One region of the Trichocoleus sp. DQ-U1 genome, then DNA from elsewhere that is predicted to be linked to it. Evidence: riboswitches for the same ligand, from Rfam matches in the RefSeq annotation. Region 1 holds a riboswitch; the other holds the start of a gene.
What was found. A riboswitch is a leader RNA that binds a small molecule or an ion and turns the genes downstream of it on or off. The one in region 1 is predicted to bind cobalamin.
Positions count from the first base shown of each region.

Region 1 (11,006 bases):
TAATGACCCCTTAGTGATTGTCAGTGCAGGACCTAGAGCGGAGCTGACAGGAAATCAAGATAGTGTTAACGAGGCTAACGATGTCGCGGCGCTGCTGGTCAGGATGGGTGTACCCCGCAACCGAATTGTGATTGAACCGCGTGGGGTTGATCTCCGCACCAGTGCCGTCAGGGTTGAGGAAATCTTGAGGCAGCGCGGTATTCGATCGCGCCGGATTATTCTCGTTGCCTCCGGCTTAAATATTCGCCGTGCCAACCTTACGTTTGCCAATTTGGGCGTCACGGTCATTCCCAGAGCTACAGATTTCTTTACCTTTCAAAGTGGGGCAACGCCTGCCCGACGCATCACCGTCACGGATTTTGTTCCCACCGTGGAAGCGCTAGTCACGACAACGCGAGTGGTAGAAGAATATCTCACTTTCATCTACTACTTCTTACGCGGCTGGTTGACACCCCTCGTTTTATAGAAGCAGCACGAGCGCCAATTCGTCTACGATGGTTTGGGATTGGATGTTAGGCGAAAGCTTCTTGCAGGTTGCAAGAAAGTTTTTTGTCTGTTGCCTTTTCTCAGTTTTTAATCCTCAGTCCTCACAGAATGGCTCACTCTCGGCTGCAAAAATTGGGTGCTTATCTGCGTCCCCACTGGCGACAGGCTACCTTAGGCGTTATCGCGCTGTTTGTTGTGAATGCAGTGGGCGTTTATATCCCTTTGCTGATTCGAGATAGCGTTGACGAACTCCGCCAAGCGTTCGACTTCGCTCAAATCTGGAAGTATGTAGCGCTAATCCTGATTCTGGCTTCGGCAATGTGGGTAGTGCGGATGGCTTCGCGCATCTTGCTGTTTGGAGTCGGGCGACAAGTAGAATTTGACCTGAAACAAAAGATTTTTCAGCATTTACTCACTCTGGAACCGTCTTATTTTGCTAGCAACACAGCGGGAGATTTGATTAACCGGGCGACTAGCGATGTGGATAATATCCGGCGTCTGCTGGGATTTGCGGTATTGAGTTTGGCGAATACAGTTTTTGCCTACGGACTGACATTGCCGGTGATGCTGTCGATTAATTTGAAGCTGAGTCTGCTGGCGATCGCAGTCTATCCGTTTATGCTGATTGCTGTGCAGCTATTTAGCGATCGCCTACGGAACGAACAGCTGGTGTTGCAAGAGGAACTCTCTAGCATCAGCGAGTTGATTCAAGAGGATATGAGCGGGATTGGTCTGATCAAAATCTACGCTCAGGAGGAGAACGAACGCCGCGCCTTCTCCCGGTTAAATAATCGCCTGTTGCAAGCCAATATCCAATTAGCAAAGACCAGAAATGTCTTGTTTCCAATCATTCAAGGCATGGCTTTTATCAGCTTACTGATATTGCTATGGGTTGGAGCGCGATCAATTGTGGCGGGTGCGATCACAATTGGCGATTTTCTGGCATTGATTCTCTATACTGAACGATTAGTTTTCCCCACTGCTCTACTGGGTTTTACGATTACTGCCTACCAACGAGGTGAGGTGAGTATCGACCGCATTGAGTCAATTCTGATGGCAGAAGCCAAAATTAAAGATTCTCCGAATGCACTCGCATTACCCGTTGAAAAAGTAAGCGGTAAATTAACAGCCCGTCAACTCAGTTATACGTTTCCGGGAGCCGAAACTCCCGCGCTTAAGAATGTTAGCTTTACGATTGAACCAGGGGAAACCGTGGCGATTGTGGGACCAATTGGCTCCGGAAAATCGACACTTGCCAATGCCTTGCCGCGATTAGTGGATATTCCAAGCGATAGTTTGTTCGTAGATGGCAATGATATTACGCAGATCAAATTGCCCGATTTGCGCGGAGCGATCGCTTATGTCCCGCAAGACAGCTTTCTGTTTAGTACCACCATCAAAAACAACATTCGCTACGGCAATCCTCTGAGCGAACAGACAGAGATTATTAATGCTGCCAAGCAAGCGCAAATTCACCCGGAAATTCTCAATTTTCCCCAGCAATACGAAACCGTTGTGGGTGAGCGCGGCATTACCCTCTCAGGGGGACAGCGACAACGGACGGCTCTCGCCCGTGCTTTACTGATGGATTCCCCGATTCTGATTTTGGATGATGCTCTCTCCAGCGTTGATAATCAAACTGCCACAGCCATTTTGAATAATCTTTCGGAAGGCATCCAGCGCAAAACGGTTATTTTTATCTCTCACCAATTGTCTGCGGCTGCAACTGCCGATCGCATTTTTGTGATGGATCGAGGTCAAATTGTGCAGTCTGGGACTCATGCCGAACTTTTGCAACAACCTGGACTTTACCGTTCACTTTGGAACCAGCACGAGCTAAAGGAAATCCTCAGCTAATTTTAGTGGCACTCAAGCAGCGATCGCTATTTGAGTTTCTTGAGGTAATGCAATTTGATTCGTCGGGTTGGATGGTACTTCGGAAACCCTGGGTGTAAAGAACATTAAAGCCGAACCCAGCAGACAATTAACGCACATTTTTCCGATTCCTCCTCAAATAAAGCGGCTCTTGGAGTCATCTGTTTGAGGTTCATTTTACCCATACTTTTTAAAATGCCAGCACTGAAGTGATATGATTGCCCTACTCAATCGGTTCTGGTGGGGAGCAGCCACCAGAGGTAACGGGGAAAGTTCGGTGTAAAACCGTCGCTGTCCCGCAGCTGTAATGAGATCCGTCGTTTTGGTCTCTCAGCCAGAATACCCGCCGAGAGAAATTGATTTGCGAAATCTGCGAGGTACAGAATTATGTCTAAAGATAGACGCTTTGCTTTCTTAAATCTGATGCAAAGCCGAACAGTAATTGTATTTTTGGTTTTAATTAGCACTTTCCTATGCGCCCAGCGGGCGATCGCTCACCATCCAATGGGTGGCAAGACGCCGTCTAATTTATTTGAAGGGTTCTTTTCAGGACTAGCCCATCCCTTAATTGGACTGGATCATTTTGCGTTTGTGGTGGCGATTGGGCTACTGGCGGTTGGGCAAGTGCGGGGCGCGTTCATCCCAGTCGGGTTTGTATTGGCAGCCTTGGCGGGAACTGGGATTCATTTACTCAATCTAGATTTACCGGCAGATGAGATAGCGATCGCCGGTTCCGTGATTGTCTTTGGGGCGCTGCTGCTAACGCCAAACAAACCAAACTGGATGGTTCTTATAGCGCTGGGAGCGCTTGCTGGTTTATTTCACGGCTATGCTTATGGCGAGGCAATCGTCGGTGCTGGTATGACGCCGCTTGTTGCTTACCTTCTGGGTTTCACTTTCATTCAATATGGCGTTGCCTTGGTTGCCATGCTGCTTGGCAATGCAGTGAGCCGGAAATCTGCCACTCAACCGTTACCCTGGCAGCGATTCGCCGGTTTGGCTATCTGCTCGATTGGAGTGGTTTTCTTGAGTAATTCCGTCCTCGGTTAATGATAATCTCGCGCAAAGGTGCAAAGACGCTAACAAAAACTTTGCGTCTTTGCGCGAAATTTGAAAGGAAATTATCCTGATTGTGCAACACCAAAATTTAAGTGTGAAACGGCACGGTTACTAGCGGCAGAAACCCTAGTAGTATCCAATGCCAAAGCCATAAGCTGGGTGAAGCTGACTCCTCTGATGGTGCCAAAAGCGCTTCGATTCTCTCCTCTAAACGATTTCGAGGGGTCATGGCACTGAACGCTGCACAGAAACTTTCAGACTGTACTGGCGAGACACTCACCACCAATAGCAGAGATTCTGCTAACAATAAGGGATCTACCTGTTGCGCCGCCCATCGATCCGCACGAAGTTCCCGCAATAGTAAAAGTTCTTGCCACAAAGCTTCTGTATTCGGCAACCAAGCGGTTATCTGGCGCACCCAGCCAAGCCAGAAAAACCAAAACGTATCCCGATAATAGTAATGCGCTTGTTCGTGGGCGAGAACTGCTTCTAGATGATCTCGATCGAGGGTTTCTAACAATCCCTGACTGACGACTAATTCAGGCTGCCAGAAACCAATTTGGGCGCTAAATAGAACGCTGGCATTGAGAAGGCGACCCAATTTACCTTCAAGCTCGATTTGGGGATAAGTGCGTGTCTGTTGTACCGAACGCCATCCTTCATGTGCCAGCTTTAGACATAAAATTCCGGCAACGCCTAAAAATCCCCAGGCGAAGGAGTAACTGAACCATCCGGCTTGCAGTCCTCCCATTTTTCCGTCTGCACCCATACAAATAACCGCGATCGCTGTCACGATCAATAGCAGCGGCGGAAACAAAAATAACCCAAAGGATCGTTGCCAGCGTTGCGTCCAAGTTCCCGATGGCTCTAACCCTGTGCATCTCAGACACCACGCCAATCCTAACGCCGTCAGAATCATCGCTAGATGCATGATTTTCCCTCCTCTCTCGCTTTGCGTGCGGATTGAAGACGAAGCGCGATCGCTTCTATTTGCTCTACGCTAGCGCTATCTAGGCTATCTGCAAAGGCGGCGACGACATCTGGGTTCCCCACTGCCAAAAACTGGTGTAACTGTTCGTGAGCTTTAATGACTTGCGCTTCTTCCCGCGATACCAAAGGTTGCCAGCAAAAGCTTCGTTCTTGTTTATCGCAAGCTAGCCAACCTTTTTGGGTCAGGCGACGCAGCACCGTAGTTACAGAAGTATAAGCTAACTCCCGGTCTGGGTCAGCCAGAATGCGATCGTGTACATCCTTAACGGTGGCAGAGCCGAGTTCCCAGACGATATTTAAAATCTCCGCTTCCAAAGGGCCAAGGGAAAGTTGTTTGGGACGGTAGTTAGGTAGAGGAACCATACATCTGAACTTTGTGCCTTGTGCAATCTCTGAATAAGCTTACACTCCAAACTTGCACTCTTGTTCAAGTTTGACAGCTTGTCTTTTGACGGCAACAACGACTCAACTCAAAATAATGGGGTTGCATCCCAATCAGAGCAAAATCTGCTGACATTGAGCCTGCGTAGGCAGGCTTTGTTTGTGTAGCCACAAACTTACAGCCTGTGAGCAATTAGCTACTAAATGACGGGTGTTACGCAGTGCTTTCTCAACATCTATGTTCTCAACGTCTATGTTATGAGTCGCCTTTCCCGCAAGATTGTCATCTTCAGCATTATCTTCAGCATTGTAATGCCACTGCTGAATTCGTCGCCGATGGCTCAAGCTCAGCCATTACAAATCACGCTAATGGCGAGTACCGATACAGCTCAAATGAGTGCTGAAGGCTTCTTCAAGCGCGGAGTTTACGAGGTATTGAGCGGAGATTACCGAGAAGCGATCGCTGATTTAAACCAAGCAATTCGGCTCAATCCCAATAATGCCCAAGCTTACACGAATCAAGGTCTTGCCCGCGCTGCCCTCGGAGATACGCAAGGAGCGATCGCTGACTTTAGCCAAGCAATTGAGATCGACCCCAGCCTCGCTTTAGCTTACTATAATCGGGGTTTTGTCCGCTCCCAACTACAAGATTATCCGGGAGCAATAGAAGACTTTAGCCAAGCGATTGAACTCAATCCTCAGGATGGCGATGCCTATCACTGTCGCTGTCTCATTCACTACACGTTGGGAGATAAGCAGGGAGTGAGAGCAGATTTTGAGAAAGCCACCGATCTCTATCTACAACAAGGGAAACGACAACAATATCAAAGTTTACTACAAGAAATTAAAGAGCTTCATTCGTCAAGTCATTTTCTGTTTTCTTAATCATTTGTTACCTTGAATCATCCATGCGATCGCTAAAACTCAAAGCAATTAGCTAAAACGATTATTAACTAAAACTTTATTGAAAAAAATATATGAATAAACACTTACTGTTCAATAGCTTTTTGGTAGCGAATGCTGTAGCAGTATTAGTTTGCCATCCAGTTCTAGCTGAAGTTACGCAAGTCACTAGCATTCGTTTAATTCCAACAAGTAACGGCATTCAGGTAATTTTAGAAACTACGGGTGGTACACTTTCTCAAATTTTGACATCCAGCAACAACGATATCTTTACCGCTAACATCATCAATGCTCAGTTGAGCTTACCCGAAGGGAGTCGTTTCTATCAAAACAACCCTACTGATGCAATTACTGCTGTATCTGTTACTCCTTTGGATTCTAATAGTATTCAGGTAGTCATAATTGGAAAAGCTGGGATTCCGCCCGGAGAAGTTAATCAAAGTGATTCCGCGCTTATTTTCAACCTAGATAATACTACTGATTCCATAGCATCTGAGCCTGATAGCGAGTCTGATGAAACGCCTGAAGCATTTGAATCAAGCGAGTTGGCAACTGAGCCAGAAGTTCAAGTAGGAACAAATGAAGAAATTGAATTAGTCGTAACGGCGAAAAGAGAAATTTTTCCAGAAACATCTACGCCCGTCTATACAATTAATCAAGAAGAAATTCAGAAGCAAGGCGCTAATAGTGCAGCAGAAGTATTGAGAGGGCTTCCTGGATTTGCCATTAATGATGCCGGTTTCGGGGCAGATATTCATACAGGTACTTACTACCGAGGGCATTCGATTAATCAATCTGTTTTTCTCCTCAATGGCCGACCAATCAACACGAATATTAATACCTATCATGGCGCTACTGACCTCAATAGCATTCCAGTAGAAGCAATTGAACAAGTGGAATTATCTAGCGGCACCAGTTCTACTTTATATGGTTCGGAAGCTTTTGGAGGAGTTGTTAATATCATCACCAAACAAGGGCAAGAAGTTCCTAAACTCAATGCTTCAGTTGAATATGGCTCTTTTAATCAGTCCAACTATCGGATTAGCTACGGGGGTTCTGCGGACAATCTAAGATTTAATCTCGGCTATGAAGAGTACGAAGCAGATAATCGTTATGCTGTCCCTAAAGGTGCAGCAAATCGAGATTCTGAAGGTCTTCTATTTAACGGAGATACCGCAACTAGTAACTACTTTGGCGGGATCTCGCTAGATTTGAATTTGAGAAATACTCTTAGTTTAGATGCTTCTAAAATTAGCAGTCGTCGGGGGTTACTTTATTTCGGGTTTCCTCTGCAAAGAGACAGATTAGACCACGATGCTTTTAATATTGGGTTATCTTGGAAGGCTTTGCTAGGAGAAGGTGAAGATTCTGTTCTGAGAACGACACTTTCGTACAATCAGGATTACTTTAATACTTATGGCCCGACTCAAAATATCTTCTACCGGACTGGTACTCTGAATTCCCAAGCTCTCAATGCTAGGGTAGAGCATCAATGGCAAACATCTCCTCGAAATACTCTAACTTGGGGCTTCGATGTACAAAATAGCTACTTAAATGGGAATGTTTTAAGTACAGTCCCTAATCAGCTTACCCTGAACGAAAGTGAAAACAGAGATAGGTTTCATACAGCAATATTTGCTTTAAATACTTGGAAAATAAGCAACTCATTACAGGCAGATTTTGGTCTGCGACAAAATTTTAATAGTGACTTTGGGAGCTATTTGAATCCCAGTGTCGGGGGACGGTGGGCTGTTACTCCAACGGTGGCTGTGCGGGGCAGTTGGGCTTCGGTTCAGCGCAATCCTGGATTAGATCAATTGTATGTTTTTGATACGGTTCATAACTGGTTGCCGAACCCGGATCTAAATCCAGAAACCGGCTCTTCTTGGACGGCTGGAGTCGATATCCAGTTTTTAGAAAATTTGGCAGGACAGTTTACCTATTTCGGCAGCCGTTTAAACGACCGCCTCGGAGTTATATCAGGACGCTGGGCGAATATTGGTCTAGTTAATACAAATGGTTTAGAAGCCGCATTACGGTGGCAAATGACTCCGCAATGGTCAACTTTTCTTAACTATACTTATACAGATGCGCGAATCGAGACCGGCTTGGAGAAGGGATTACAACTAGGTTTAATTCCTTACTCAGTAGGACAATTCGGGATTGGTTATGCGAGTGGAGGATGGCAATTGAATCTATATGCAAGTTACCACGGCGGGGCACGGAGAGCTTTCTTTAATAATCCTGGGGAGAGTAACAAAGATTTTTCCCCGTCCTTTTTAAATTTAGATTTGAGCGGTCGGATTCCGATTACTAAGAATTTTGGGATTACAGTGAATTTAGAAAATTTAGCTGATGTAAGGTACGAGAAAGCTAATCGAATCTATCATCCCGGTTTAACTTTACGAGTTGGCTTACAGTCGAATTTTTAAAAATTTTGGATAGGTATTAGATAGGGTAAGAGTAGAATTTTACTGCTTTTTGTCAGAGCGATCGCTTAACGCAATCCTGTCATCATCCCGAAATTACCTCCTTGAGATAGAGGTATTTATGCCGCTAGACAGGTGTAATTTTTGATGAAAGCGCAACTTTCTACCGAAATTGATTGAATTATGGCTCTTTATCGTCGAAATTTCCTGTTTCTGCTAGGTGGCACTGCCGGAGCAGCCGTCATTGGGGCTTTCCCCGCAGCTTGTGCAGCTCAAACAACTCCAAAAAGTGAAAACCAGCAAGCACAGCAGCAGACACCGCAAGCACAACAGCAGGGGCAAACGGCAAATACTTTTACACTGCCGCCTTTACCTTATGCCTACAATGCTCTGGAACCCCATATTGATGAGGCGACGATGCGGTTTCACCATGATAAACACCATGCCGCCTACGTCAAAAATCTGAATGAAGCCGTGAATAAATACTCGCAACTCAAAGGCAAGAGTCCTGAAGAATTGCTTCGTGACATCAATAGCGTGCCAGAAGATATTCGTACTACAGTACGCAATAACGGCGGCGGTCACGTAAATCATACGATGTTTTGGGAAATCATGGCCCCCAATGCTGGTGGAGCGCCGACGGGAAGAATTGCCGAAGCGATTAATCAAAGCTTTGGCAGTTTTGACGCTTTCAAAAAGCAATTTAATGAAGCCGGTAGCAAGCGTTTTGGCAGCGGCTGGGCTTGGCTGGTTCGCGGCAAGGATGGGAAGTTGCAAGTGATGAGTACGGCGAATCAAGATAGTCCGTGGATGGAAGGAATGTATCCGATTATGGGCAATGATGTCTGGGAACACGCTTACTATTTGAAATACCAAAATAAGCGTGCTGATTATTTAGATACTTGGTGGAACGTCGTTAATTGGAATGCAGTAAACCAGCGATTTGAGAAAGCATCAGCTTAGTTGAATGCCGCTGATTTCAGCCCTAAACTAAAGTTTGGGCTAATAGTTTAAACCCGTTTAAACGGGTTTAAAGGCTGACCAGTAAGTTAAAGCTTACTTTAGCTTTAATCCGGAAATTTATTTGCAAACTCTTTGTGTTAGTGCCATCCCGGCCTAGCCTAGTTGCTCGAAGCCTTGGTTAGCAGGCTCAATTGAGGCTGTGAAGCGCGAGGTGGCTCTTGCAGTGCTAGATGGACTTCGTTTGTCTCGCCGGATTCCCGCCTCTGGGCAATTTGCTCTCATCAGGATGCTCCCGATCCTGGGAACCCAATGCATCTACAGCGCTATTTTTGTAGCTTAATGATAATAATTGACAATAACTCTTTTTGCAGCTATATTCAAAGGTTGTCAATTACGTTACTAAAAGTTGATAACACAGGCTATAGAAGATGGCTTCAAAGAAAAGCAACCCTTTGTACAGGTAGTGGGTGGAGAATTTGTTTGTGGTAACTTAACAAACGGTTCTTAGCTACCTAGTTAAAAAACATTGTCAATATAAGATTTTATTGAGGAGTAACCTGGTGAAGCGTCGAAAGTTTGTGTTTTTAATGGGACTGGCAACTGCGAGCGGTGGGTTAGCGATCGCCTGCTCTGACAACCAGAGTGCCACGACTCCCAATGCAACCTCCCCAACCAGCAGCCCTGCCAGTACGAATGCCGCCAGTCCATCTGCCAGCCCAGTTGCCGCCACCGGCCCATTGGAAAAAGAACTGGTGGTCTACTCAGGACGGGACGAGAAACTGGTTGGCGACCTGATTAAACAGTTTGAAAAGGAAACTGGGGCGAAAGTACAAGTCCGCTATGGCGACACCGCTGAGTTAGCAGCAGCCATTCTGGAAGAAGGTAAAAATAGTCCGGCTGACGTTTTCTTTGCTCAAGATGCCGGGGCACTCGGAGCAATGCAAAAGGCAGGTAGGGCATCGCAGTTGCCAACTTCACTGCTCGATCGGGTAGAAAGCCGCTACCGCTCACCGGATGGGAAGTGGGTTGGAATTACGGGTCGAGTGCGGACAGTAGACTACAACACCAAGTTAGTTAAGGCAGCAGATTTACCAGAATCTATCACTGGCTTTACCGATCCAAAGTGGAAAGGAAAAATTGGTTGGGCACCTACGAATGGCTCCTTCCAGTCCTTTGTCACCGCTTTGCGCGTCTCGCAAGGGGATGAGAAAGCTAAGCAATGGCTAGAAGGCATTAAAGCCAACAATCCCAAAACTTACCCCAAAAATGCGGCAATTGTAGAAGCGCTATCCCGTGGGGAAATTGCGGTCGGATTTGTCAATCACTATTACTTAGAAAAGTTCAAGCAAGAAAATCCCCAAGCTCCGGTGGATCATCACTTTACCAATGATGTTGGTTCCTTAGTTAACGTGGCAGGCGTGGCAATTTTAGAGGGTGCAAAACATCCCAATATTGCTCAGAAGTTTGTGGACTTCATGTTGGCTCAGGATGCTCAGAAATACTTTGCCACCAAGACTTATGAGTATCCACTAGCTTCGGGAATCGCTCCGGCGGGGAATTTAAAAGCACTGAACGGAATTCCCAGCCAAGCGACTGCCATTGACTTAAGCAATCTGAACGACTTGGATGCAACGTTGAAGCTTTTGCAGGAGACACAGGTAATTTAAGTCGTTTGTGGGAATGGGGAATAAGTACTGATAACTCTTATTACCCATTACTAGCCTTCAAAAGTGATGTTATTTCCGCACTTTTGTTGAATTGCTGGTTGTTAATCCTCATATCGATTAACTGATTGGAGAAAGCAGCTCGACCCCCTTTATTTCTGACTTTAACAGCAGCGGCAGTAGCGATCGCGATCGCTCTGCCTCTGACTTATTTGGTCATCCGGACGGCTGGTGTCGGTGGGGAAGCGCTCTGGGA
Region 1 covers NZ_JAMPKB010000004.1:73,834-84,839, forward strand. The annotation lists gene NDI34_RS02815 (YdcF family protein) at 1-466, shown strand, start outside; gene NDI34_RS02820 (ABC transporter ATP-binding protein) at 595-2,343, shown strand; gene NDI34_RS02825 (hypothetical protein) at 2,356-2,481, opposite strand; cobalamin riboswitch at 2,577-2,727, shown strand; gene NDI34_RS02830 (HupE/UreJ family protein) at 2,749-3,411, shown strand; gene NDI34_RS02835 (M56 family metallopeptidase) at 3,509-4,351, opposite strand; gene NDI34_RS02840 (BlaI/MecI/CopY family transcriptional regulator) at 4,342-4,773, opposite strand; gene NDI34_RS02845 (tetratricopeptide repeat protein) at 4,996-5,676, shown strand; gene NDI34_RS02850 (TonB-dependent receptor) at 5,769-8,126, shown strand; gene NDI34_RS02855 (superoxide dismutase) at 8,307-9,086, shown strand; gene NDI34_RS02860 (hypothetical protein) at 9,240-9,368, opposite strand; gene NDI34_RS02865 (extracellular solute-binding protein) at 9,647-10,753, shown strand; gene NDI34_RS02870 (iron ABC transporter permease) at 10,879-11,006, shown strand, end outside.

Region 2 (11,006 bases), on a different contig from region 1:
CAATACTTAATCGGCGGAGGTTATGGTTTCTCGGAACTTGTACAATTTCATCCTGCGTATACCTATGAAGACTTCATTCAAGGTATCCGTCCACAAAGTCAAGATGGGCAATTGAAATATTCGCTAGTTCCAGGTCGCTTTCTGGAATTTTGTAAAAAGGCAGAGTCTTGTCAAGGTCTCTGTGTTCTTATTATCGATGAAATTAACCGTGCGAACCTGGCTCAAGTTTTTGGAGAATTAATGTATTTGCTAGAATATCGTGACAAAGAAATTCCCCTTGCTGGTGGTAATACCTTTCGCATTCCCCTTAATGTCCGTATCATTGGCACAATGAACACCGCAGATCGTTCTATTGCTTTAGTAGATCATGCACTACGCCGCCGATTTGCATTCATCGAACTCCGCCCAAATTATGAGGTACTACGGCGATATCACGAAAAGAAAACGAGTTTTAATGTGGATAAATTAATTGACGTGCTGAAGCGATTGAATAACGCGATCGCAGACAAACACTACGAAATCGGGATATCTTTCTTTTTGACAGAAAAGCTGCCTGAAGATATAGAAAGTATTTGGCTTATGGAAATAGAGCCGTATCTTGAAGAGTATTTCTTTGACAACCTGAAAAAAGTGGATGAGTTTCGCTGGGATAAACTTAAGCAAGAGTTATCACTATGAACCCAGCACAACCAAGAATTATCGAACTGACTGAATACGAAGTGAAGCCGTTAGCGTCTGAAGAGATGCCTCATTCAGTAGCAGTGGAATTGTGCCAGAAGTATGAAAAACAAGTAGATGTAAACTTTCCCAACTTTAAAACAGCTCACAAATGGCAACTCAAAGCTAAAGGATGGGTGGGATACATTCCTTTAACCACTGACCTTGGCATTAAGCTACAGCCAAAGGTGACAATAAAAAATCTCTTTGGTATGTTGGAATATGCCTACCAGTTAAAGAGTTTTCGCTTTATTGATGGGCTGATTGATTGCGAATTTATAGAGGATTTTTTTAGTCAATTTGCTCATGTTTTAGCACAGAAAATTTTAGATCGTGGACGAAAAGGTTTTTACCGCACATACTTACCAAAAACCGGAAATCTGACGTATGTTCGGGGACGATTGGATGTGCGGCAAACTATCCAGAAACCTTGGGATGTCAAACTTAAATGTCACTATGAAGAACACACTGCTGATATTGAAGAAAATCAGATTCTTGCTTGGACACTTTTTATTATTGGTCGGAGTGGGTTGTGTTCAGAAAGAGTGTTGCCAAAGGTACGACAAGCTTATCACTCGCTCCAGGGAAGTATAACGCTTAAATCCTATAGCGCAGAAGATTGTATTGGGCGACGTTATAACCGTTTAAATGAAGATTATCGATTATTACACGCCCTATGTCGGTTCTTTCTAGACAACTCTGGGGCAACCCATGAAAGGGGCGATCGCACGATGTTACCCTTTTTAGTTGATATGGCGAAACTGTATGAACTGTTCGTTGCTGAATGGCTCAAGGAAAACACGCCATTAGGTTTTGTCCTCAAGCAGCAATATCCAGTAACAATTGGTCAAAATCAGCGGTGTCCTATTGACCTGATACTAAGCGATCGCTCGACTGGTGCAATACGTTATGTGCTGGATACAAAATATAAAGCGCCTGACAAAGTGGAGATCGCTGATATTCACCAGATGAGAAGCTATGCGATGGCGACCAAGTGTAACGAAGCGGTTTTGATCTACCCGAAACGCTTGAATGAAGTGCTGGACTCCCAAAATGATGAATTTCGGCTCCGCAGCCTAACCTTCTCCTTAGATGGCGATCTCGATCAAGCAGGTCAGAAATTCTTACAAGATTTACTTGCTGACAACCTCTCCTGATTCCTCTTAAGACTTCCTTCGGGCTATACAGCGTCTTCGCAGTTTGTTTTTTGAGCGCTCGCAAAGCGTATGCCGTTTCTTAGCAGCTTTTTGACCAATATCTTCGATTCATTCCCCTAGTTTTAGCAAACCATGACGGACACCATAAAATAGCCGATTGAGCATGGTTTGTTCTTCTTCATCCAGCCAATCTTTAGTGAGCAGGACAGTTTGCAGCTGGTACTGGTTCACAGGAGTAATCCGGCGGGAGACGAATATCTGAGCAACTAGATCCTCGATAGTCACTTGGGTCGGAAAAAACTCAGATGTCATGGTCAGATCAAGAATTTGATATCTCTACTCTCAGCTTTTTCCGAACCATCCCCAGTGATGCAAGCTAGAAAAAATTGTGACAACACCTTAAAAACTAAGTGATCCCGGTCATTTCTGGAGTCATGAGGAAGTGCTGTCTCAGATTTTCAAAAACCACTTTTGGCGATACATTGCGTACAGAATCGCCCACCAGAACAACAATGTCACGATGGCGAACAATAAAGAGGCGTTCATCGCTCCCGCCCAAGACACAAAGGCATTCTCATAGATCCAGTTATAAGTAGTTGGGGCGGTTTCGCCGGTTCCGACGTGGGTTTTAGCTAGGATTTTAATCAGCAGAACTGAGGCGACAAACGCGAAGATAGCGTTTAACCCCATAACTTCAAACGGCTTCCCCCAGCGGCGGAACTTCCGCACTTCCATCACTTCATAACAAGCTGCCAGCAACAGCAACGCCCAACCAGTTGTGAAAAGCACAAAAGAACTCGTCCACAGTTTCTTGTTGATGGGAAACGTTAACCCCCACACCCATCCAGCGGCTAGGCAAGCAATGCCAAACAAGACCAAGCCGATACTGGTGCGCGACTGTACTGGTTGGGTGCGTATCCAGTCAACCGTAAAGTAGCCGGTGAGGACGGTGACAACCGCGGGAAGAGTGCTGAAAAGACCTTCAGGATCTCCCATTGAGTTGAAATTATCTCCCTTATACAGATGCGCTGTGCCAACGATCAGGCGGTCAATATAAGCGCCAAAATTCCCTTCCCGCGTTAAGACACCAGCTCCATAATCGGGAACCGGGATCAAAGACATCGCTATCCAGTACCCAATGAGTAGCAGTGCTGCTAGTACCCACTGTCCTTTGCGTGGCACGTTAAGAACGATTAGAGCAGCCAGCAGGTAGGCAAGGCTAATCCGCTGCAAGACGCCCATGATGCGGATGGAGCTGAAGTCATAATTCCAGAAGCCGTTCAGCAGCAAACCAAGAATAAAAAGAATCGCCGCTCGGCGTAAAATTTGTCTATAAACATCGGCAGTAGGGCGGTTCCCTTCCGCGTATTTGGAAAGGGAAAAGGTCATTGCCCCGCCAACAATAAATAGAAAGAAGGGAAATACCAAGTCTGCCAAGGTGCAGCCGTGCCATTCTGCGTGTTGCAGGAAAGGATAAACTTGGTCGGCAACTCCCGCCTGATTAACTAAAATCATTCCCGCAATGGCAATACCTCGAAACACATCGAGCGAAGTCAAGCGCATAGTAGAGTTTCCAGAAGCAAGACATTAATAAATAACAGGGTGATAGGCATCACTCTATCGAACGAAGACGTTCATCTTGTCGCTTAGGTTAACATCACGGGGAAGGAAATCAAAATAATTCCCGATTAATTAAAGAGTTGTAGGAGCGTGATGCTAGCTCTAGCCGTTCAAGCTTATACTAGGGTCACGAAACTGCTCGATAAAATTTTGGTATCGCGAATTACTCGTACTGACCCGCAACAACTAAGCGCGGCGTTGTTGCAGGCTTTCTTGAAGGAAGTCGAACATATTCTGATTGACGGAATACTTTACTGTGGTTGATATAGACTGCTAATGTTTAAAAATAAAGCAATTGTTTTTTAGCATTTTATTCAGTTGGTTTAAGGATGATAATTTATAGCCTTACCTTAAAATAGGATAAGATAAGGCTTATCCAAAAAGATTTTTTTGTCGCAGGAGTTGGATGAAAATAGAAAAGTTTATGAAGATAGCCTTGGAAGAAGCAAAGCTAGGAGATGCTCCCTACGGTGCAGTAATTGTTAAAGATAATCAAGTAATTATTAAAGCGCACAATACTGTGGAAACGGATAATGACCCAACTGCCCATGCAGAACTTAACGCGATTCGTTGTTTAAAAAAAGAAATGAAAAATCCTTCTTTAGAAGGTTATACCTTGTACACAACTTGCGAACCGTGCCCAATGTGTACAACAGCTTGTATATGGGCAGGGATATCTGAAATTATATTTGGAGCTTCCATTCAAGACTTAATTGAGGCTGGTGTTCCCCAGCTTGACTTATCTAGCGAAGAAATTATTAAAAAAGGGTCTAAGAGAATAAAAGTGAGCAAAGGAATTCTCAAAGAAGAAGCTCTACAATTATTCAATCATTCATGCGGCTAGGTTTATTGGGTAAAGGCAGCTTAGCCGAGGTGTGAAAATTGTTGTGACACGCTTACCCACTGATGATACCCCTTAAAAAGGGGACTTTGAGTGGTTCGGTTCCTTCCTCTTTAAGCTTCCCTAAGGCAGGGTGGTTTCATTTATTAAAAGAAAATTATGTAGCGTTGATTTTGGTTGGCGGTAGGGGCTTTTTGATTGCCATGCCCCTACAAAATGTCGCAATGCCTCGATATTTTCTAAGGGTTGTATGAAACCACCCTGCTTTTTAAACTTCCTTAGGGGGAGCGGATACTCTCGGATATTAGGAGGGACATCCTCTTCCGCAGGATTTCGTTAACGTGCCACTTCAGCGGCAATTAAAGGTAAAACTTCCGGTTTTCTAAACCTTAATTCAGCTCATTTAGAAAGCATATCAATTGGCAAACCCTCTTCTGTCCTTGCGAAGGTAACAGAAGAGGGTTCGCTGTGGAAAATAAAGAAAAATTAAATGGGGTGGTTCCGTCTAGGAGGAAGCGTTTCCGAAGAACCGATATTTCTTTTAAAGTCAATTCGTATTTTCCCTGAAATAAAGATGTAAAAATTATTAAATTTACAATTATATTAATTTGACTTTATTATAACTTTATTTAAATAAACGTATTCTGGTTTTAGTGAGCAAAGCATCTACAAAATAACAAGTCATGAAAAAGCTTTTGATGTTGGTAGCGATCGCGCTGTTTGTTCCATTCTTTGCCCAGCGCTCCGAAGCCACCACGATGCTTAAGGTGTCGCAAGAATCTAAACCAGGTTTGGGTGACTTTGATAGTAATATTTTGGGGTTTGTTGAAGCTTTTAGCACAAATAAAACAGCAGCCAATTACTACCAGTATAGCAAAGGTTATAATTCATCCTTTAGTAACCCAGTCCTGAGTTTAACCGCTAAGCAATCTCACCTTTTTTTTGTAGATGCTATTGATGGTCTATCACTGTTCATCGTTCATTCTAAGCCGGGTAATCTAACAGGTGGAGCAGCTAAAATGAGCTTTAACTTGTTGGGAGATACGGCTGAATTAAAAATTGTAGACGATTTAGGTGAGGCAACTGCAAATTCCACTGGCACCGTCTTTACTTCAAATCAGAGTTGGGGAGCTTGTTGCACTGATGGTTTAGCCATTGGTTCGCTTGACAGCAATTGGGAAATGTTGGTGCAATTCACTGCGCCGCCTAGAGAGTTGAACAGCTGGCAAGTGTATTCTTCATCAACCTCGGCAAATATTTCACTCTCGATGCAAACAGGGCGTCGAGTAAAATTAAACGTTGCACCCGTATCTACACCCGAGCCTTCAAGCATGACTTCCTTAGTTTTTGCCGGGTTAGCACTGGCTGTGCATCGTCGCACTCAGGGCGGTATTTTGTAATGGATAATTTGTATTTTTTATCAGACTTCTAGGTATGGGGTTATCTTTATCTTTATACAGTCAGCAATGGTTTGGATTGATAAGGTTCTATAAGCTACAAAAAACGGGAGCATCCCGCTTTTGTAAAAAAGCCACAAACGGTCAATCAATTCTAGAGTTGCCCGATCGAGCGTCAAACTTGCGAATGATACTCGATAAAGTGGGGAAAATTTTCCTTCAGTTTTGATGGGGCATCAAAAACTGGCATCTGGAGAGTCTTGGGAATACCCCCTCCCCCTGGATTTTGAGCTGCGACCGGATCGGCTAAGATATCAAGGCACACGTAAAGGGTAACAACGTGGGGAAACGCCGGTGCAAATCCGGGGCTGTGCGGCAGCTGTAAACGAGGTGACTCTCGGAAGCCAGAATGCCTACTTAGTACTACCTTCATACAGTCTAACTTCCTGCCTTGCACGGGAAAGGAGCAATCAAATTGATGCCTAGTATAAATTCAACCGATCTGATGGGACTGCAATCCCCTACTCCCCAGTCGATTCAATTGCCGCCGCTACCTTTGCGTCGTCCGTTGTTGATGGTTGGTCATGGCACCAAAGATGAGGATGGACGGCAGAGTCTTCTAGATTTTGCCGATGCGTATCAAGCGTTAGACCCGTCGCGTCCTGTTTTACCTTGTTTTCTAGAACTCACTACCCCCACGATACAGGAGGGGGTGGATCGCTGTGTAGAAGAGGGTTACACGGAACTCTCTGTATTGCCGATTTTGCTATTTGCAGCTCGACACAATAAGTTTGATGTTACGAATGAGTTAGACCGGGCAAGGGTTAGACATCCCCAGGTGAAGTTTTACTATGGGCGTCATTTTGGGATTACGCCAGGGATTTTGGATTTGTGGCGATCGCGTCTTTCGGAATTAGACCAACCCCAGTACAATCGCTCAGAAACGGTTCTGCTCTTTGTCGGTCGGGGTTCCAGCGATCCTGATGCGAACAGCGATGTTTATAAGCTTGCCCGGATTCTGTGGGAAGGTAGCGGCTACGCCACCGTTGAAACTTGCTTTATTGGCATTACCCATCCCCGTCTGGAAGAAGGGTTCCGCCGTGCTAGACTCTACGAGCCTAAACGCATTATCGTCCTACCGTACTTCCTATTTACCGGCGTCTTAGTTAAGAAGATTTTCGACATCACGGCGCAACAACAGGAGCAATACCCGGATATTTCCATGACTTGCCTACCAGAAATGGGCATTCACCCTCAGTTGTTGTCTGTATTAAGAGAACGAGAAATTGAGACGCAGTTGGGGCAAGTGCAAATGAATTGCGAAATGTGCAAATTCAGGATAGCAGCCAATAGCAACAGTAACGGGCACACTCCCGCCCACGATCATTCTCATCATGGGCATGGACATGGGCATGGGCATGGGCATGGGCACGGGCATGGTCACGATCATGCTCACCCTGCTGAAGATCCATACAGAAATGTAGAGCAATATCACCAAAAGATTTGGCAAGCGCCTTGAATATTTGATAAGTAGTCATTAGTCAGTTGTTATTAGTCATTGGTGTCACTCGCAAAGAACTTAGAACTAATGACTACTGACACCCAACTACTTCATTACCTAAAAACTGATGTCTAAAGAATTTGTAATTGGTGAGCGAGTCCGTGTGGTAACGTTGCCGCCTTACGTTAAAACAGCGGAACCGATGCCGATGCTGCGTCCTCCTGATGTGATTCAGCTTGGGGAAGAGGGGGTCGTTGTTGACCGGCGTCCAGGGGGATATTGGAGCGTCCGCTTTGCCAGAGGAGTTTTTTTGCTGGATAGCCAGTTTATAGAGTCCGTGCAGGCGATCGCTGATACCGAATCAGGGACAGAGGCAACTGATGTGCGATCGCACAACGTATCGCTGGAGCAAAAATATATCGTTGATCCCAGCTGAGTCAGAGGCGATCGCGTGTCTTCAAAGCAAGGCGTTCGCCTAGCGCTGACTTGTCAGTTCGCACCTCAACAATCGCTAACCCCGATTAAATTACTTCCGCTTTTTCTGGTTTTTCTTGCGTGACTCCTTGGACATCTTTTTTTTAGACTTGGCTTTGGGATCGCTCTTGCCAGGGCGAAAGCCTTTTGCTTCCTGAGAAATTGATGAACCCGTGAAGCCAGGATCGCTGACCCCCTTTCTTTGAAAGCTCTGGTTAAATTCTTTCTTCGGTAATTCTTCAAGCGACTTCAAGCCCAATCCCACCTGCACATCATCCCAGTCTCCTACCAAGAAACGATCCACGGTATCAGCAGCAAAGACACGCTCTATCAGCGGCGCGGACTCTACCGCCTTCAGATCGACCAGGGAACCTATGAGAAAGCTATTCAATTCTGAGCCGTTTTCTGCAAACGATTCCAGTTGATGGGTGAGAATCGCAACACACTCAGGATGAGCCTCAGGATGATCGATTGCAATGTCTTCCAGACAGTTAAGAGCCGTTGTGCGGGGGAATATCGCCTGAGAGGTATCCGCTAGATAAGCCGCCAGAGCCGGAATCGCGGCTTGCCCGATCATGCTATAGACTAATGGCAGTTCTTCGGCAATCCATTCCCAATAGTTGCTTTCCTCTTTCTCAAACAAGCCCATGAGCGGCTCAATGCCAGCCTCAGCGCGGAGTTGGCCCAATGCTCTCCAGGCATGAATGGGCGCCCAGGATTCGAGCGTGTCTTCATCATCCCGGTATAACTCGTTGTCTGTTGCCATGCGGATCAAGTTAGGAATGTCCGTGGGGGCAATACCGAGTTCCAGATAGTCAGGCCAATTGTCAAAGTCCATCTCGGCGCAATTGCCATAGGTGAGCAGCTGGTTTACTGGTGGTGGATAACTCTCTATGCTCATCTCAACCCCTTTGTTTTCATCTCGATTGCTTCTCCCTAGATTCACTTGAGCTTTGGCACCCTCAAGTCCTCATCTCTATCACGATACCGAGGATGAATCAATATAGATAATTAGTCGCGGGATAGCGAAGCAACGTTACTCTCAAGCGTGCTTCGCCTTCATTAATTCACCGCTACTAGGTGAAAAAGTGAGTTGGGAGGGGAAGATCCCCGGTCCGATCGCCCTCTTGTATTCTTTTCTCTGGCTTCTTCGCAGTTGGTTTAGTTCCTGTGCCTTTTTAGGGTGCGGATGATTGCCTCGCGCTAACTTCTAGAACTAAACGGTCTAGTGCAAGTTGCATCTGGGTACAAACTTTTTCATAGCAAGCATTCACATAAGCGCGATCGCTCGCTGCTGCACGACCATAGCGTTCAAACACAATTGGGGCTAGGACGCGGGTATGAATTTGCACTGGTAGCGGAAAATTCGGGATCGGGCCAATTGCCACTCCCCAAGGCAACCCTAAATAAAGTGGAAATACACCCGTCTCAGCATCTAACTTCCAGGGAAAGCCCCATTCATGCAGTTGTCGCACTTGCTGGTAGAAATCGGCTAGAACAATCAGCGTCTCGTGGGCACCATGAGAAATAATCGGTACAATTGGCGCTTCTTCCCGCAGTGCCAGTTTGATAAATCCCTTACGCCCTGCTAGATGAATTTGATAACGCTGGTTGTAAGGACGAAACATATCTTCAGCCCCGCCAGGATAGACGAGTACGGCAGCACCTCGCTGGAGGGCGCTGATCGCTACTTTCGGATGCGCGATCAGCGCCCCTACCTGGGCAGCTGGCACCGCGAAGATAGGAGTTTTCCAAGCTGACGGATGCATGAGTCCATAAGCTAAGCGTTCGTAGCCAAACCGGCGGAACCAGTCATACAAAAACATCGAAGTATCGGGCGAAGCCAAACCTCCATTATGGGAACCGACAACCAGCACCTTCCCTTCGGGGGGCATATGATGCCAGCCATCCGTTTGAACCCGAAAATAGTGGCGGTAGAACCATTCCCATACCGGCATCCAAGCTTTAATCACATCGGGATTTCGCTCTTCTAGCGACCAACCATCAAACTGATGACCGGCGGTTTTGCCGTCACTGCCTCTGCTACCCGTAGAAACATTAATATTGTCAAACAATGGTTCTTAACCACCCGAAACTCATAAATTGCGTTCTTTAGGATAATCTGCTGCCGAGTCTATTGGCAAACATTTTCCCTTTTTCTAGCGATCGTTTCCCAATCTTTTTCGGTTGAGGCTCGATCCCCAAACCCTGATTAACAAAAGGGGCAAATTTCCTCCCTTTTAAGGGGCTAGGGAAGGGATTTCTAAGGAGCGAACACCACTAAGGGGACGTATTGCATTACTTGCGCTCTCAGTTTACCTATCTTGCCCTCATTTCTACCTTTTGTGTTGTTTGCGCCTGGAGTGGTTCATTTCTTTTCTGGAATTACCAAGTCTGCAATTAAAGGTCGGTGGTCTGAACCAACATTCGGCCCAGTGCGAATATTCTTGACTTTAATTTCTGGACTGATTAAACAATGATCGATAGGAATGGATAAAGCAAAAGAGAAACGTGGGAGAGTTTGAGAATAAGAAGCTTTCATAGGCCAACTCGGTAGAATTCCAAATCCTTTCTGGGCATTATGCAGCCCAGTTTTATTGATAAATCTTTTGTAATAAGGAGACCACATAGTTATATTTAAATCCCCAACCATTACAACTGGGGTTTTCAATTTTTGTATATATTGGCTGATTTTGTCTAGCTGTTGATTCCGAGAATGAAAGAAGGTAGGTTTGACGGGCGGTAGCGGATGAGTGGCAATCAGGGTAATCAATTGTCCGTTCATCGTAAAGTTGCCAACAATACTATTATTTTTATCTGTCCCAAAAAGATTGATAGAAGCGTTGGTGAGAGGCTGCTTGCTATAAACGGCGATACCTAGATTATAAGGATTAGGTTTTTTGATGGAGTAGGGAAGAATATCAAGAACAGAATCTAATTGTTTTATCCAAGCGTCGTTAACTTCTAAAAAGACAGCAATTTCTGGTTTTTCTTTTCTAACGACAGATAATATTTTTGAATAGCTTTTATTTTGCGTATTCAGATTTGAGCTTAAAATTCGGATAGATTCAATATTATTCCCCGGTTTTGGCGATAGAGAAATATACCAAGGGAGTATCTCGGCCAAAAGTAGAGAAATACAAAATAGGCTAATCAAGATTAAGAGTTTTTTGCGAGTCAGTAAGAGTAAGGCAAATAACACTAACCCTACAATGAGATATTGCAGTTTAAAGTGAGAAAGCTGTTCTAAAAAGATATTCCAGCCAACTAAGCTAAGCAAAGAAAGCAGCGTTATCCCC
Region 2 covers NZ_JAMPKB010000083.1:11,198-22,203, reverse strand. The annotation lists partial or broken gene NDI34_RS23595 (AAA family ATPase) at 1-678, shown strand, start outside; gene NDI34_RS23590 (restriction endonuclease) at 675-1,874, shown strand; gene NDI34_RS23585 (hypothetical protein) at 1,983-2,186, opposite strand; gene NDI34_RS23580 (acyltransferase family protein) at 2,325-3,437, opposite strand; gene NDI34_RS23575 (hypothetical protein) at 3,585-3,758, shown strand; gene NDI34_RS23570 (nucleoside deaminase) at 3,901-4,338, shown strand; gene NDI34_RS23565 (hypothetical protein) at 5,019-5,735, shown strand; cobalamin riboswitch at 6,033-6,168, shown strand; gene NDI34_RS23560 (sirohydrochlorin chelatase) at 6,211-7,251, shown strand; gene sipA (regulatory protein SipA) at 7,361-7,669, shown strand; gene NDI34_RS23550 (hypothetical protein) at 7,760-8,608, opposite strand; gene NDI34_RS23545 (lysophospholipid acyltransferase family protein) at 8,886-9,770, opposite strand; gene NDI34_RS23540 (endonuclease/exonuclease/phosphatase family protein) at 10,076-11,006, opposite strand, start outside.
Region 2: it holds a riboswitch for cobalamin, as region 1 does, so the genes downstream of both, NDI34_RS23560 (sirohydrochlorin chelatase) here and NDI34_RS02830 (HupE/UreJ family protein) in region 1, are expected to answer to the same signal.